One region of the Gordonia sp. SGD-V-85 genome, then DNA from elsewhere that is predicted to be linked to it. Evidence: predicted binding sites of a transcription regulator. Region 1 holds the regulator's gene; the other holds the start of a gene.
The links. Region 1 encodes LexA, which represses DNA repair genes until DNA is damaged. Its sites were predicted from a motif close to CGAACANNTGTTCG; they were not measured.

Region 1 (7,663 bases):
CTATCCCGGCGCCTGGCAGCAGGGCGACACCCGACTCGAACTGCGCTACCGGTTCGAACCGGGCGCACCCGACGACGGCGTCACCGTCGTGATCCCGCAGGCACTGCTCCCCCATGTCCGACCGGCCGGTTTCGACTGGTCGGTACCGGGCATGCGCGCCGAACTGGCCACCGCACTGGTCAAGTCGCTACCGAAACAGCTGCGCAAGAGCATGTCACCCGCGCAGCGGTTCGCCGAACTCGCGCTCGGCCGGCTCACCCCGCGCAAAGAGCCGCTGGCCACCGGGCTGGCGCGCGAGCTCTCCGCGATCACCGGGATGCGGGTGACCGCAGCCGATTTCGACACCCACCGGGTACCGCCGCACCTGCGCATGCATTTCGCGGTGGCCGACGACTCCGGGCGGATCGTCTCCCGCGCCGACTCGTTGCCCGAACTTCAGCAGACCGGAACGCCCGCGGCGCCGAAGACGGTGTCGCGCACCCTGTATCGGACCTGGACCGCAGACGGGATCGGCTCGCTCGCCGAGCAGACCACGGTCGATGTCGCGGGGCAGCGGCTGACCCGGTACCCGACGATCGACGTGGTCTCCGATGCGAAGGGCCACGCGCGGGGCGTCGTCGTCGTCGATGCGGCGAGCCCCGAGACACGAGATCGCCTCCTGCGACGAGGGATCGTCGCCCTCCTCGACCTCGCGATACCTCCGCTGCACAAGCGGATCGCCGGCTCGCTGAGTCCGGTCGAACGACTCGCCCTGAGCCAGAGCCCGTACTCGACCATCGAGGCACTGCTCGCCGACTGCACCCGCCGGGCGACCCGGGACACGGTCGCCGACATCGACGACGCAGAGCTCGCCGCGGTTCGCTCACCGCAGTCCTTCTCGGCGCTGCTCGAACAGATCCGGCCACGGGTCGCCGCGGCCGCACCGGACTACTTCTCGCTGGCCGTCGCGGCCCTCGAACGGATGGCCCCGCTGCGGGCGGCGATCGACCGGCACGCCGGTTCGCTGGCTGCCGACGACGTCGCCGAACAGGTCGCCCACCTCGTGTTCGACGGATTCGTGGCGGCCACCGCGCGACGCCACCTGGAGAATCTGCCGCGCTATCTCGACGGCGCGCAAGCACGTCTGGAGGCACTACCCGCGTCCGCAGCACGCGACCAGGCCGGGGTGGCCGCCGTCGATCGCGTCGTCGAACGGTGGGCCCAGCGCATCGAACAGGTACCCGAGCACCGGCGGGCGGTGGTCGACGACGAAGCGCAGTGGCTCGTCGAGGAGTTGCGCGTGGGGCTGTTCGCCCAGCGTCTCGGTACCGCGTTCCCGGTGTCGGAGAAACGGGTCCTACGAGCTCTGGACCGACTCGGCTGACACGGGTTCGGCGAGCGCGCTCCCGGAACCCGATGCCGCCTTCAGGTCGTCGATCTCGCGCTGGAAGTCCTCCACCGAGTCGAACGACCGGTACACCGAGGCGAAGCGCAGATACGCCACCTCGTCAAGATCGCGGAGCGGACCCAGGATGGCGAGTCCGACCTCGTTGCTGGGGATCTCGGCCGATCCACTGGCGCGCACCGTGTCCTCGACCTGCTGGGCGAGTTGCGCGAGCGCGTCCTCGGCGACGTGGCGGCCCTGACAGGCTCGCCGCACGCCGCGCATGACCTTCTCCCGGCTGAACGGTTCGGTCACGCCGTTGCGTTTGACCACCGCGAGCACGGCGCTCTCCACGGTCGAGAACCGGCGACCGCACTCCACACAGGAGCGACGGCGGCGGATGGCCTGCCCTTCATCTGCGACACGCGAGTCGATGACCTTGGTGTCGTCGTTCTTGCAGAAGGGGCAGCGCATCGTGTCCTCACGCAGGTCGCGGGACGCTGGAACGCACCCGAAGCGTGCGCCCCGCCGCTTGTCGGCCGGCCCCTGTGACATCGAGGATACCGCCCGGCCTCAGCGGTACCGGGGGGTGAGCAGGGGCTGGCCCACCTGCAGCGCGCTCGACCCCAGATCGTTCATCGCGACGATCTCGTCGATCACGACCTCGCGCGGCATCTCGGGTGCCACCCGGCCGGCGATCGAGCTGAGCGAGTCCCCCGAGCGCACGTGGACGACCTCGGCACTCACGGCGGACGGGGTCAGCGAGTCCGAGTAGTTCTGGCCCACGACACCGAACACCCACACGACGAACGCCAGCCCGACGCCGGCGAGGAGCGCGACCGCGGTGCGGCGGCGCCGACGGAACACCGCCGCGTCGGGTCCGACCGGGCCACGCCCGCGCACCCCGACCGGAGAGCCACAGTGGGTACCGCCCACCCGCGGGGTCACCGGCGACGCACCCCGCGGTCGGGTGCCGGCCGGCCGGTTGTCTATCGGCCGGCCGCCGTCGGACAGCGGGGCGCGCGTCCGGACCCGATCGGCGCGGTCGGTGGGGGGCCGGACAGCGTCGGGACGGTCGGTGCGGACGGGAGCGACGAGAGTGGCGGTGCGCATGGTGCCCTCCGGTGTTCTGGTGTCTGGATCGTGCGGGGTGTCGCGGTCGGTGTTCGAACATCGATCAGATGTTCGATGCACTGATGTTCGAATTTGTAGCACGACGGCCCGACAAAGTCTCGCGACACATCGAACAAATGTTTGAGGTGCCGGTCGAACTCCGCTAGGCTCGGACCCGGCGCAAGCCATCTACCAGCACGTTCCGAAGACGAGAGGAACCGAACATGAGTGACACCGGCGATAGGCGCGGCCGAGCGCGGGGCGCCGACGACGAGGCCCCGTTCGACGCCGCCGCCGCCGAGGCCTCACTCACCCCGCGACAGGCCGGGGTCCTGGAGGTGATCCGCCGCTCGGTGCGCGAGCGCGGTTATCCGCCGAGCATCCGGGAGATCGGCGACGAGGTCGGCCTGGCCTCGACGTCGTCGGTGGCCCATCAGTTGCGGACGCTGGAACGCAAGGGGCTGCTCAAGCGCGACGCGAACCGTCCCCGTGCGGTCAACATCGCCCCGAGTGACACCCCGTCGCCGGACACCCCGACGGCCGGCCAGCTTCCCGAGCCGACCTTCGTGCCGGTTCTCGGCCGTATCGCGGCCGGCGGTCCGATCCTGGCCGAGGAGGCCGTCGAGGACGTCTTCCCGCTGCCCCGTGAGCTGGTCGGCGAGGGATCGCTCTTCCTGTTGCGCGTCGTCGGCGAGTCGATGATCGACGCCGCGATCTGCGACGGCGACTGGGTCGTGGTCCGGCAGCAGAACGTCGCCGACAACGGCGACATCGTCGCGGCCATGATCGACGGCGAGGCCACCGTGAAGACCTTCAAGCGTCAGGGCCCCAACGTCTGGCTCATGCCGCACAACGAACTGTTCGATCCGATCCCGGGCAACGATGCCGTCATCCTCGGCAAGGTCGTCACCGTGATGCGGCGAGTCTGACCTCTCCGCCGACCGAACCGTCGAGCACCGCCGCGGCAGCCTCGCGCGCCGCGGCGGGATCCGAGGTGGCCAGGGCGGCCTCGGCGGCGGCCCGGCAGTCCGGTGCGGACACCTCGCCGAGCCGGGCCCCCACGGCCGCGGCAGCAGCCGGCGCGCTGGACAGCGAGGTGACGCCGAGACCGACGAGCACGCAGGCGAGGTTCGGATCGGCGGCGGCCTCGCCGCACACCCCGACCGGCTTTCCCTGACGTGCGCCCGCTGCCGCGACTCCCGCGATGAGGCTCAACACGGCCGGTTGCCACGGGTCGGTCAGTCCGGCGAGATCGGCCGACATCCGGTCGGCCGCCATCGTGTACTGGGTCAGATCGTTGGTGCCGATGGACACGAAGTCCACCTCGGCGAGGACGGCTTCGGCCAGGATCGCCGCCGCGGGCACCTCGATCATCACCCCGGCGACCAGACCACGGCCACGGACCTCGGCGGCGAAGGTGCGCGCCTCCGCCGGCGAGGCGATCATCGGCGCCATGACCCACGGCGCGACGGCCGACCCCGACGCGGCCTGCGCGATCGCGTCGAGCTGATGCGCGCGGATCTCGGGGTGCGCCAGCGCGATCCGATCACCCCGCACGCCGAGCGCTGGGTTCGATTCGTCGGGATGGGTCACGAACCGGAGCGGTTTGTCGGACCCGGCGTCGAGGGTGCGGATGACCACCTTCTGCCCGTTGAACGCATCGAGCACCTCCCGGTAGATCGCGGCCTGCTCGTCCACCGACGGTTCGTCGGCACGCTCGAGGAACGCGAGTTCGGTGCGGAAGAGCCCGACGCCCTCGACTGGGTACCCGGCCGCGGCGCGTGCCGACGATCCGTCGGCGACGTTGGCGAGCACCGCCACGGCCACCCCGTCGGCGGTCTGCCCCGGACCGGTCCAGCCGGCGACGAGTGCGGCATGCCGCCGATCCTCGTCGACGCGAGCCCGGGCCGCCTCCGCATCGGGCTCCACCTCGATTCGCCCGGTGCTGCCGTCGACGAGAACGGTTGTGCCGGGCTCGATCTCGTCCAGGTCGGCCACCGCCACCACGCACGGGATCCCCAGCTGGCGCGCGATGATCGCGGTGTGGCTGGTCGGTCCGCCGAGGCGGGTGACGAGGGCGATGGTGCTCGTGGGGTCGAGGCCCGCGGTGTCGGCGGGCGCGAGGTCGTCGGCGAGCAGGACCGACGGCACCTCCGGAGTGGGCACACCAGGTTCGGGTAGGCCGAGCAGTTCGGCGAGGACCCGGTCGCGCACGTCGTTGAGATCGGTGACCCGCTCGGCCATCAGTCCGCCGAGCTTGGTGAACACCGCCGCGAACTGTTCGGTGGCCGCGACGGCAGCGGCCTCGGCGGGGGCGCCCTTGCCGATGAGCGCGGTCGCGGCACCGATCCAGCCGCGGTCCTCGGCCAGGCCCGCCGTCGCGGCGAGCACCTCGGCCGTCACCCCGGTGTTCTGCGACGCGCGCGTGCGCAGCCGCGCCGCGACGGCGCCGGCCGCGGTGGCGAAGCGCGAGACCTCGTCGGCGCGCCGTTCCTCGGCGATCTCCACACCGACGCCGAGCTTCTCCGGCGAGTGGTCGGGTCGCTCGCCCGGCCACAGCGCGGGACCGTGGGCCAATCCGCCGACCACCGGGGTTCCCGTCAGGATCTGCGCCATCGTCTTGCCTCTCACTCGACTATCGATGTGACCACCGTTACAAAAAGTGCTTGACTTGTCAACACAAACAGGCGTAAACACAATTACTACAACATCCAATCCCACACGCCTCAACAAGCGGGTGGTCGAAACCGGAGATCGGAGCGGTGTGTACGCCGAGGAGAGACAACAGGCGATCGTCGACGAGGTGCGCCTCGCGGGGCGGGCATCCGTGGCCGCGCTCGCCGAGAAATTCGACGTCACCAGCGAGACCGTCCGACGCGATCTCGCGGTACTGGAACGCGCCGGACATCTCCAGCGGGTCCACGGCGGCGCCGTGCGCGCCGAGATCATGCGCACCCTCGGCGAGCTCGGGATCGACGAACGGGAGTCGAGCCAGATCGAGCAGAAGACCGCGATCGGCCGGGCGGCCATCCGGTTCCTGCCGCCCGACGGCGGCTCGGTGCTCTTCGACGCCGGCACCACCACCTACCGCGCGGCCGAGGCGACCGCTCCCGATCGGAGGCTCACCCTGTTCACCAACAGCCTGCCCATCGCCGGCCTGCTCGCGGGAACCCATCCCGACGGTCTCCATGCCCTCGGCGGACGCGTACGCGGTCTCACCCAGGCGACCGTGGGCGTCGACACCGTGGACGCGCTTCGCCGACTGCGCGTGACCACCGCCTTCATCGGGACGAACGGCCTGAGCGAGGCCCACGGGTTGTCGACACCCGACCCGGACGAGGCCGCGGTCAAGGCGGCGATGGTCGCAGCCGCGCAACGGGTCGTAGTCCTTGCCGACAGCTCGAAGATGGACCGCGAGGACCTCACCTCCTTCGCCGGACTCGACGACGTCGACGTCCTCATCACCGACTCCGGGATCGACCCGGCCTATTCGGCGGCCCTGTCCGCGCGTGGCGTCGAGGTCGTGATCGCATGATCGTCACCGTCACCGCCAACCCGAGTCTCGACCGCACCCTCGAACTCGGCGCACCGCTCGCCCGCGGCGAGGTGCAGCGCGCCGGCGTGGTCCGCACCGAGCCGGGCGGCAAGGGCGTCAACGTGGCCCGGGTCGTCGCGGCCGCGGGCCTGGCCACCCGCGCACTGCTCCCGGCGCGGCCGGGCGACCCGTTGCGGGCCGCACTCGACGACCTCGCACTCCCCTACGACGCCGTGCCGGTCGAGGGCGAGGTCCGGTCCAACATCACCATCGCCGAATCCGACGGGACGACCACCAAGATCAACGCACCGGGCGTCACCTTGACGGGCCCGGATCGCGAGGCGCTAGTCGGGCTGATCCGTGAGCACGCCGGCTCCGCGCAGTGGGTCACCCTCTGCGGTTCGCTGCCTCCTGGCGTCCCCGACGACTGGTACCGCTCGATCGCCGACGACCTCGTCCTCGCCGGATGCCGGGTCGCGGTGGACACCTCGGGCGCTCCCCTCCGTGCCAGCGTCACCGGTCGCGTCGACCTGATCAAGCCCAACGAGGACGAGCTCGCCGAACTGACCGGAGCCGACCCCGGACAGCTCCGAGAAGCACTCGCGCGCAACGATCTCGGACCGGTCATCGACGCCGCTACGACCATCGCCGAGCAGATCGGGGGCAACGTCCTCGCCACCCTCGGCGCCGTCGGGGCCGTGTTGGTCACCGCATCCGGCGTGTGGTCGGCGACCCCGCCGCCGATCGTCCCCCGCAGCACCGTCGGCGCCGGCGACTCGTCACTGGCCGGCTACCTCATCGCGCAGAGCACCGGGGCCGCGCCCGCCGACTGCCTCCGGTCGGCCGTGGCGTACGGCGCGGCGGCGGCATCGCTCGCCGGCACCCAGGCCCCCACGCCCGACCACCTCGACCTCCCCGGCGTGCGGGTGACCGAACTGTCGGGAGCCGCGCGCATGACCTGACGGCACCGTCCCGGCGGGTCCTCACATCCATCCAACACCGCACCCATCCAGCACCGACTCCATCCACCATCGACCCACCCAGCACCGACCCCACCCTTTCCACCGAAGGACATGCCATGACCGAGCAGATCATCACCGACCAGACGGTGAGTCTCGACGTCGACGCCGGCGGCGATCCCGCCGCCGTCATCACCACGCTCGCCGACGCCCTCGCCGCGGCCGGCCGGACCACCGATCCCGCCGACCTCGCGCGGGCCGCACTGGACCGAGAAGCCAAGTCCGCCACCGGACTTCCCGGCGGCATCGCCATCCCGCACGCCCGTACCGCGTCGGTGACCGCGGCCAGTCTCGCCATGGCGCGGCTGTCCCGCAAGGTCGACTTCGGCGCACCGGACGGGCCGGCCGACCTGGTCTTCCTCATCGCCGCGCCCGAGGGGGGTGCCAGTGCGCACATGAAGCTCCTCAGCTCGCTGGCGCGCTCACTCGTCCGGCCCGACTTCGTGGCCTCGCTCCGCGCGGCCGAGAACGAGGAGCGGGTCATCGAATTGGTCAACGAGGCCATCGACCCCGCACCCCCGGCCCCCGCCACCGCGCCGACCGCCACCCCGTCGACCCCTGCCCCGTCGACCCCTGCCCCGGCCGCCGCGGCAGCACCAGCGACGTCTACCAAGGAACCCGAAGGTGCGCCGG
Region 2 (7,663 bases), on a different contig from region 1:
ACGCCGGCTCGTCGTCGCTGAAATACCAACTGGTGCAACCGGCGGACGGCACGGTGATCGCGGAGGGCATCGCGGAGCGGATCGGCGACTCCGGTTCGTCGATGACACACGAACAGAACGGCGAGACCGTCACCGAGACACTGGAACTCGACGATCACCTCGCCGCGGTCCGACGCGCGGAACGCTTCTTCGCCGACAACGGAACCGATCTGGCCGACGCGGGACTGAGCGCGGTCGGACATCGGGTGGTGCACGGTGGCCGGTCGTTCTACGAGCCGACGGTGGTGACCCCCGAGGTGATCTCGGAGATCGAGCGGATCTCCCCGCTGGCGCCGCTGCACAATCCGGCCAACCTGGTCGGCATCCTGGCGGCCCGGGAGTTGCTCCCCGACGTCCCCTCGGTGGCCGTGTTCGACACCGCGTTCTTCCACGGTCTCCCCGACGCGTCGGCGACATACGCGATCGACCGTGCGGTCGCGGACGAACATGCGATCCGCCGCTACGGTTTTCACGGCACCAGCCACGAGTATGTCTCCGGTCGGGTGGCCGAGTTCCTCGACCGCGACCCGGCGTCGCTGAACCAGATCGTGCTGCACCTGGGCAACGGCGCGTCGGCGTCGGCCATCGCGGGCGGGCAGCCGATCGACACGTCGATGGGTATGACCCCGCTCGAGGGACTGGTGATGGGAACCCGCAGCGGTGACCTCGACCCCGGGCTGGTCCTGCATCTGAACCGGGTGGCGAACCTGTCCGTCGACGAGATCGACACGCTGCTCAACAAGCGTTCGGGACTTCGAGGTCTGTGCGGCGAGAACGACTTCCGCACGATCACCGAATTGATGGACAACGGTGACGACGCCGCCCGACGCGCCTTTGACGTCTACATCCACCGTCTGCGCCGCTACCTCGGTGCGTACGCGTTCGCCCTCGGCCACGTCGATGCCATCACTTTCACGGCCGGGGTGGGGGAGAACTCCGCAGTCGTCCGCGCCCGTGCGCTGGCGGGGTTGGAAGGGTTCGGGATCATCGTCGATGACGAGCGAAACGCTGTGCGTGGCAAAGAGGCTCGACGCATCTCGGCGGATGACAGTGCGGTAGAGGTCCTTGTGGTTCCGACGAATGAGGAGCTGGCCATCGCGCGGCAGTCGGCGGCGGTGGTTGGGGGCTGATTCCCGGTTGAGGACCACTTGTCTGCTATAGGTGTGCTGATGGCGGGACGCTGTGCGAACTCATGTAGAGGTAGCAGCTCGGGATTGGGTCGTGTCTCGCCTGCCCGTCGCGTTGAAGCGCGGGACGGTAGGTGGGGTCCAGCACGCCGGCGCGTTGGCATCGTCCGCATACTCGGCAGTTGCGGATTACACCTGTGCGACCTGTCGGTGTTGCAGTCCTGGCGCCGTCAGTCCTGATCGTTATCATTCGAGGATGGTTATTCGGGGTGGGCTTCAGCAAGTTAGGACCCAAGAACTCATCGCACTGGCGGACGAGCTTATTGACCTAATGGGTGCCGATTGGCTCGAAGAGCGTTTGGCTCACCCGTCTCGAGAAAAACATACCGCTGCTGCGTGGTTATGCCAGTACAAACGCGGAGAGCCAGATCCACTCCATCCGTCGCAACAACTCCTACAGATCGCTGAACTGGCCATGCACATCCGAGTGTTACGCGACTCTGGCACCCAAAACCTGATGGCCAGAGTGGACGATCTTCGCCTTGACGATGAGGAGCGAGTAAAGAGCGCAATCCACGAGATCCGCGCCGCGAGCGGATACGTGATGTCCGGTGGCCGCGTCGTATTCATACCCGAGACGAGTACAAAAACACCCGATTTCATCGTAGACGATCGCGTCGAAGTCGAATGTAAACGCAGAGCAGGAACTAGCGCCCGCGACAGGGGTAGGCTCGAACTCTATAAACTTCTTGAGAGGAAGTTGGTGAGCGTTTTTCCCGAGCATATTGATCATTCGGCTTTAGCTGTCGAGGTTATGTTTAAAGTAGAGCCAAGACGAGAATTTGTCGGCCGAATCGTGGAGTCTGCGCGACAGGGTTTGCGAAAGCCGCAACCGTCAAGTTTCAGCGACATTGCGCCCGGGCTGTTTACAGCCAATTTTGAGGTAGTTGGCGCAGAAGCGAACGCTGATACTAACACCGGAGTTGCAGAGCTATTCCTCCCCATGCCGTCTACCGGCGAGGCCGATGAGTTCGACTGGAGGTCGACGGGGGGGACTGTCGATCAGAACTTCGGCATTGCGCGAGTACTAACGCTCAATGCTGGTTGCAAAGTTCGTCAGGACTGCGTGAAAGGGACAGTGAAGTCAGTGAAGAAGGCGGCGCGCCAGTTCTCCGGGCGCAATCCAGCAGTCGTCTCGCTTGACATTTCATCAATCCCAGCGCGTGAAGGAACTGAAGAGCTTGCCCATCTGAATTCCGATATTCGCAGCCTGCTCAAAAGCAACACTACGATCTCAAGAGTTGACCTGACTATAACTGGATTCTCGGGAGAGCCCGGGGATCAGATCTATGGGACGCGTGTTACGGAGATGATAATTAATCCTGATGCGGCTCTCCCCGTCCCTAGTCGCAGCGGCTAGCCACCTTTCGCAAGCGCGGTAGTTGATTGAGGTGCGGTGATTCTTGGGGGGATTATCGACAGGCGCCTACGTCAGGCTGAGTCTCACAATCTCCTACTCATTGTCTGTGATCTTGAGTATGCGGCTCGACTATAGGTCGGGGTGGAGCCATGTACGTGTAGTTGCCGTCGGCCTCGGAGAGGTAGCCCCTTGGGGTCCGGACCAGCAGTGGTAGGCGTCAGACTGTAGGTCGACGACGTCGGCCAAGTCGACACGAACCATCAGTGATCCGGGCCGCGAGATCCAGAATCCAACGCAGGATCATGCGTTCAGCTTGGCCGGCCTCCGCTCGTTTAGGGTCAGACCGTCGCGTTCGATCTGCTTGGCCTGTAGCTCGGTCTCGTCGTCAGCGGTGCTGAATCCCATCAGACGAGCACCTATCGGTAGACAGTCGTGGAAGGGACCCGCTGCGGCATGACGGATGTGGCGACTAGTGCTCGCACGATGACGTCATCTCAATGTGTGAACCGAGGTGGGTGAGAACTCGAAGGGTGACGTTCCGGCGATGAAGAAGGCCGGCGCAGCGGGTGTTCAGGCAGCACGGCTGCGTTCGGAAGCCGGCCGGATAGCAGACCGACTGCAGGGTAGTTCGAGAATCGGACGCCCCTACCACGGGCCACCGACAAGATACACACCGTGATCGAACAACCAAAAGCGTTGCAGTGCAGCGATATAGCAAGTAGACTCGAACGTACGTACATTCGCAGCAACGGTTCTCGGGGGAGGTGACCATGTTCGACGATTCCGCTACGCCGCAACCGCGCGCCGTCGAGTTGGTGGCCGAGCTGCACGCGACCCTCGACAAACTGCAGACCGTCGACTTGTCCCCGTGCACCGACGAAGAACTGATGGAAGTCGCCGCCGCTACCGAACGCGCGATCGCTCGAATTACTTACGCCGGCGACCGGCAAGTCGCCGAAATCGAGGCTCGTGATCTGCCCCGCAAGACCGGCTGTCGCACTCTGATGCAGTTCATGACCCACCGGCTGCGGATCTCCAACCCGATGCGTCGACGCAAGCAGCTGAACGCCACCGCCGCGCTGACTTGCCTCAACGGCGACCGTCTCGAACCTGAACACCCCACGCTGGCAGAAGCTTTCGCCAAAGGTGCCGTGGGAACCGGGCACGTCCAGGCCGTCATCGATGTCCTCGACCAGATTCCGCATGCTGTCGAACACGACGTGAAAGTCGCCGCCGAGCGGCAGATGGCCGAGATCGCCGAAGCCCACACCCCTGCCGAGATCGCCCAGCTCGGCTCGCGGTTGCTTGCCCACCTCGATCCCGACGGCACCCTGGCCGACGACACCGACCAGAAACGACGCCGCGGCCTGTGGATCGGTCGGCAACGCGCCGATGGCACCGCCAAGATCTCGGGCACCCTCACTCCCGCACTCGCCGCCCGGCTCACCATGATGTTCGCTGTCTGGGGCAAACCCGGGCTCAACAACCCCGACGACCCCCAGTCGCACCAAGGCCCGGCCGGCACCGCCGACCCCGACGCCCTCACCGCCGCCGCCGATCGCGACGGACGCACCCCCGCCCAGTCCAATCACGACGCGCTCGACGCCGCACTGGCCGCCGGTTTCGCCGACGGCGCACTCGGCACCTCGCATCGCGGCCTGCCCGTCCAGTTGATCGTCAAAGCCGACCTCTCCGACCTGATCCAGGGTGCCGGACTCGCGACCACGGCCACCGGCACCCTGCTGCCCATCCGGGACTTGATCGCGATGGCCGGTGAGGTCCAGCCGTGGTTGGCGATCTTCAAAGACGCCACCACTGTGCCGCTGCACTTCGGGCGCGGCAGACGTCTGGCCACCCGCGAACAGCGCCTCGTGTCCTTTGCCCGCCCCGACGGGGAAGTGTGTTCGGCACCCGGGTGTGATCAGCCGGCCACCCAGGTCGACATGCATCACGCCCACAGGGATTGGGCCAAGGGCGGTCTCACCGACATCGACGACCTCGCCCCTGCTTGCCCGCGACATAACCGGATGGTCGGTGACCAACCCGGGCAGTACACCACCCGAATCGCCCGATCCGGACCCGACGAAGGCCGCTGCGTCTGGCGGTTGAACGCTGAACCCGGCGCCCCACCCAATCCCGGTCGCCTGAACCGCCGACCCGACATACCGCGGCGGTTCGCAGAACACCTGAACACCGTGCGCGACGAGATCCACGGACCACCAACCCGGCCCGGCGGTCAGACGCGCCCGACCCTTCGTGACGCGCCCTCCGCAAGCTCCGGGCGCTCCTCAGGGAACCGGGCTGACGCGCCTTCCGCAAGCTCCGCAGGGAGCAGGGGGCCCGACGATCGAGCGCGCCGCTCATGGCTGAAAACCAGCCACGTCATCGACGTCCGACCGCCACTGCGCGTGCGTCGCAGCACCCGTCCGTCACCGGTCGAGGCCCACCTCGCGGAGCTCCTGGGCGAAGACCCGCTCGTGCGCAACGCAGCGGGGACGTTCTTCGGATAGCCCTAGAACAACGTATTCGGCCGGACGTAGTTGGCGAGGTCGACGAGCATGAACCGGTGGTCCCGGTTGGTGCGGGTCAGGCGGGCCAGTTGGCGCAGCGAACGTTCGGTGCCGGTGCGGATGCCGTACTCGGTGAACGGGAAGCCGAGCAGCGTCGAGGGTTCGTTGTCCTGCTTGGCGTCGTCGGGATTGTCGTGGATCCAGCCCAGCGCGGTGCCCAGCACGATGAGCAGCATCCGCGCCTTGCGTGGTTCGGTGTCCGGGATCTGCTCGAGACGCCGTGCGGCCTCGACGATCTGCTCGCGGGTCACCTGCGAGGTGGGTCGGCCGTGCACGAGCGCGATGATCGCCGTCGCCCGCGCCGTGTTGAAGTGGCGGCTGGTCGCCGGCACCTCGTCGAGCGGCTGGATCGCGGCGTCGATGTCACCGGCCGCGACGGCGAGTCGGGCCAGACCGAACGCGGCGGTCACGATGCTGTGATCGGTCAACCACAGATCGTGATAGTGATGTTGCGCAACGTCATACAGTTTGGCGATCTTCTCCGCGGACTTCGCCGGACCCTTCTCGTCGGCCAGCCAACGGCCGATGAGTTCGGCGGTGCCGGCGACGGCGAGCTTGGGCGCGACCTCGCCCGGCATCGCACCGAGGACCTCGTCGAAGCGCTCGTAGGCCAGTTCGGGTTCGTCGTTCATCAACGCGCAGATGCCCATGTACCACTCGACCCGCCACGAATCACCGTGGTGGGCGCGGACTTCCTGGAGAAGGGCGAGCGCGGTGTCGACGTCGTCGAGCTGCAGATGCGCGCGGGCCTCGGCGAGGTCGATCTCCCGCGACGGGTGAGCGTTCTTGACCGGCCGGCCGCCGAAGAGCGCGGCGAAACCCTCTGCCCGGGCGGTGTTGATGGAATCCAGGGTCTGTCGCGGGTCGGACAGCGCCGCCGAGGTGAGCAGACTCGCCGCCGGGTCGAGGGGGTTGACCAGCGGGACGGGCAGAGCGTTGGCGATGTCCACCGGATCGTAGAACGCCGCCTGATCGGGGTCGAAGAAGCCGTCGACCGGCGCGAGCATCAGGTCCGTGCCGAACGTCGAGCGCTGCGGGGTGAAGACCGTGGACAGCGCGGGCCGCGGGACCCCCGTGTGGACGGCGACCGTCTCGCGCAACACGTTCAGCACCTGGGTGCTCATCTCCTCCGCGGAGACGAACCGGTCGGCCGGGTCAGGGGCGGTGGCGCGTTGCAGGAGGCGGTAGTACGACGGATTGTTCCGGAAGACAGGCGTTTTCGACGCGGCGGGTAGACCGTCGACGTAGCGTCCGTTCCGCATCTCCATCGGCACGGTCAGGACTGCGAGGGTGCGTCCGATGCTGTAGATGTCGGTCGCGATCTGCGGTCCGGTCTTGACGATCTCCGGTGCCTGGAACCCGGGCGTGCCGTAGAGGTGCCCGTAGCCGTTGATCGGCGAGACGGCGCCGAGATCGATCAGCTTCACCTCGTCGCTGCCGACCATGATGTTCTCGGGTTTCACGTCGTTGTAGACCAGGCCGACCGAGTGCAGATAGCCCACGGCGAGAAGCACTTCCAGGATGTAGGCCAGGCCCTGCTCCACCGACAGCAGGGAGTTGTCCGGATCGCCCGCGGTGATCTGTTTGAGCGTCTGGCCGCCGATGTACTCCATCACGATGTAGCCGAAGCGGTCATCGTCGTCGACGTGCTCGACGAAGTTGTAGATCTTGACGATCCCGGGATGGTTGACCGAGGCCAGGAACTGCCGTTCCGCGACCGCGACGCGCTGCGCCTCCGAATCCGAGGAATTCAGCAGGCCTTTGAGGACGACGGGCCGGTCGCTCACGTTGCGGTCGATGGCCAGGTAGATCCAGCCGAGGCCGCCGTGGGCGATGGCGCCGGCGATCTCGTACTGGTCGGCGACCAATGTTCCGGGAGCCAGTCCCGGGACGAAGGAATACCGGGCGCCGCAGTTGCCACAGTCGCCGGTCGGGGGACCGGCGCCCTCGCCCTCGGCTCGACCGACGGGTTTGCCGCAGCGCCAGCAGAACCGCTTGCTGTCGGCGATCACCGGGTCGTCGATGACGGCGTCCTCGGGTTCGATGTCGGTGATCTTCGGCATCTCGACCAGGCCGCTGCCGAGCCGCCGCTCGTGCACCGGAGGCCGACGCCGCGGAACCAGACGCCGGCCGAGCGGACCCGAGTCGGGTTCCGGAAGGGGCACGGCCGGAGGTTGCCGTTCGACGCGGTCGGTCCGGTCGTCGGGGTCGACCCCCACGGTGAACACCGGTGCGACGGCCTGGGTTCCGACATCCGGGTCGGTGCGTCGGCCGGGCCGGGGGTCGGTGGTGTCGTCCATGTCGTCGGGGCCCTCGGTCAGCGCCGCCAGGTCGGCCCGCTGGGTGCCGACGTCGACCACCTTCGCGGTCGTCTCCGCGTCCTCACCACCGGGACGGCCACCGCCCGGGCCGGGACCGTCGAGGCCGGTGTCGTCGTCGCCGAGCAGGGCGTCGAGCGAGACCCGCTGGGTGCCGAGGTCGTCGCTCCGGTCGCCGTGGGTGACGTC

Region 2: a site for LexA is predicted at 3,316-3,329, ahead of AS181_RS00075 (HNH endonuclease signature motif containing protein). Genes of this name have one in related genera too.

The regions. Positions count from the first base shown of each region.
Region 1 is NZ_LNQO01000002.1:291,669-299,331, reverse strand. Features, by position in the region: gene hrpA (ATP-dependent RNA helicase HrpA) at 1-1,363, shown strand, start outside; gene nrdR (transcriptional regulator NrdR) at 1,337-1,837, opposite strand; gene AS181_RS03440 (LysM peptidoglycan-binding domain-containing protein) at 1,937-2,476, opposite strand; gene lexA (transcriptional repressor LexA) at 2,701-3,405, shown strand; gene AS181_RS03430 (phosphoenolpyruvate--protein phosphotransferase) at 3,383-5,092, opposite strand; gene AS181_RS03425 (DeoR/GlpR family DNA-binding transcription regulator) at 5,241-6,011, shown strand; gene AS181_RS03420 (1-phosphofructokinase family hexose kinase) at 6,008-6,973, shown strand; gene AS181_RS03415 (PTS fructose transporter subunit IIABC) at 7,090-7,663, shown strand, end outside.
Region 2 is NZ_LNQO01000001.1:14,396-22,058, forward strand. Features, by position in the region: gene AS181_RS00065 (acetate kinase) at 1-1,169, shown strand, start outside; gene AS181_RS24860 (hypothetical protein) at 1,684-2,586, shown strand; gene AS181_RS00075 (HNH endonuclease signature motif containing protein) at 3,357-5,096, shown strand; gene AS181_RS00080 (serine/threonine-protein kinase) at 5,099-7,663, opposite strand, start outside.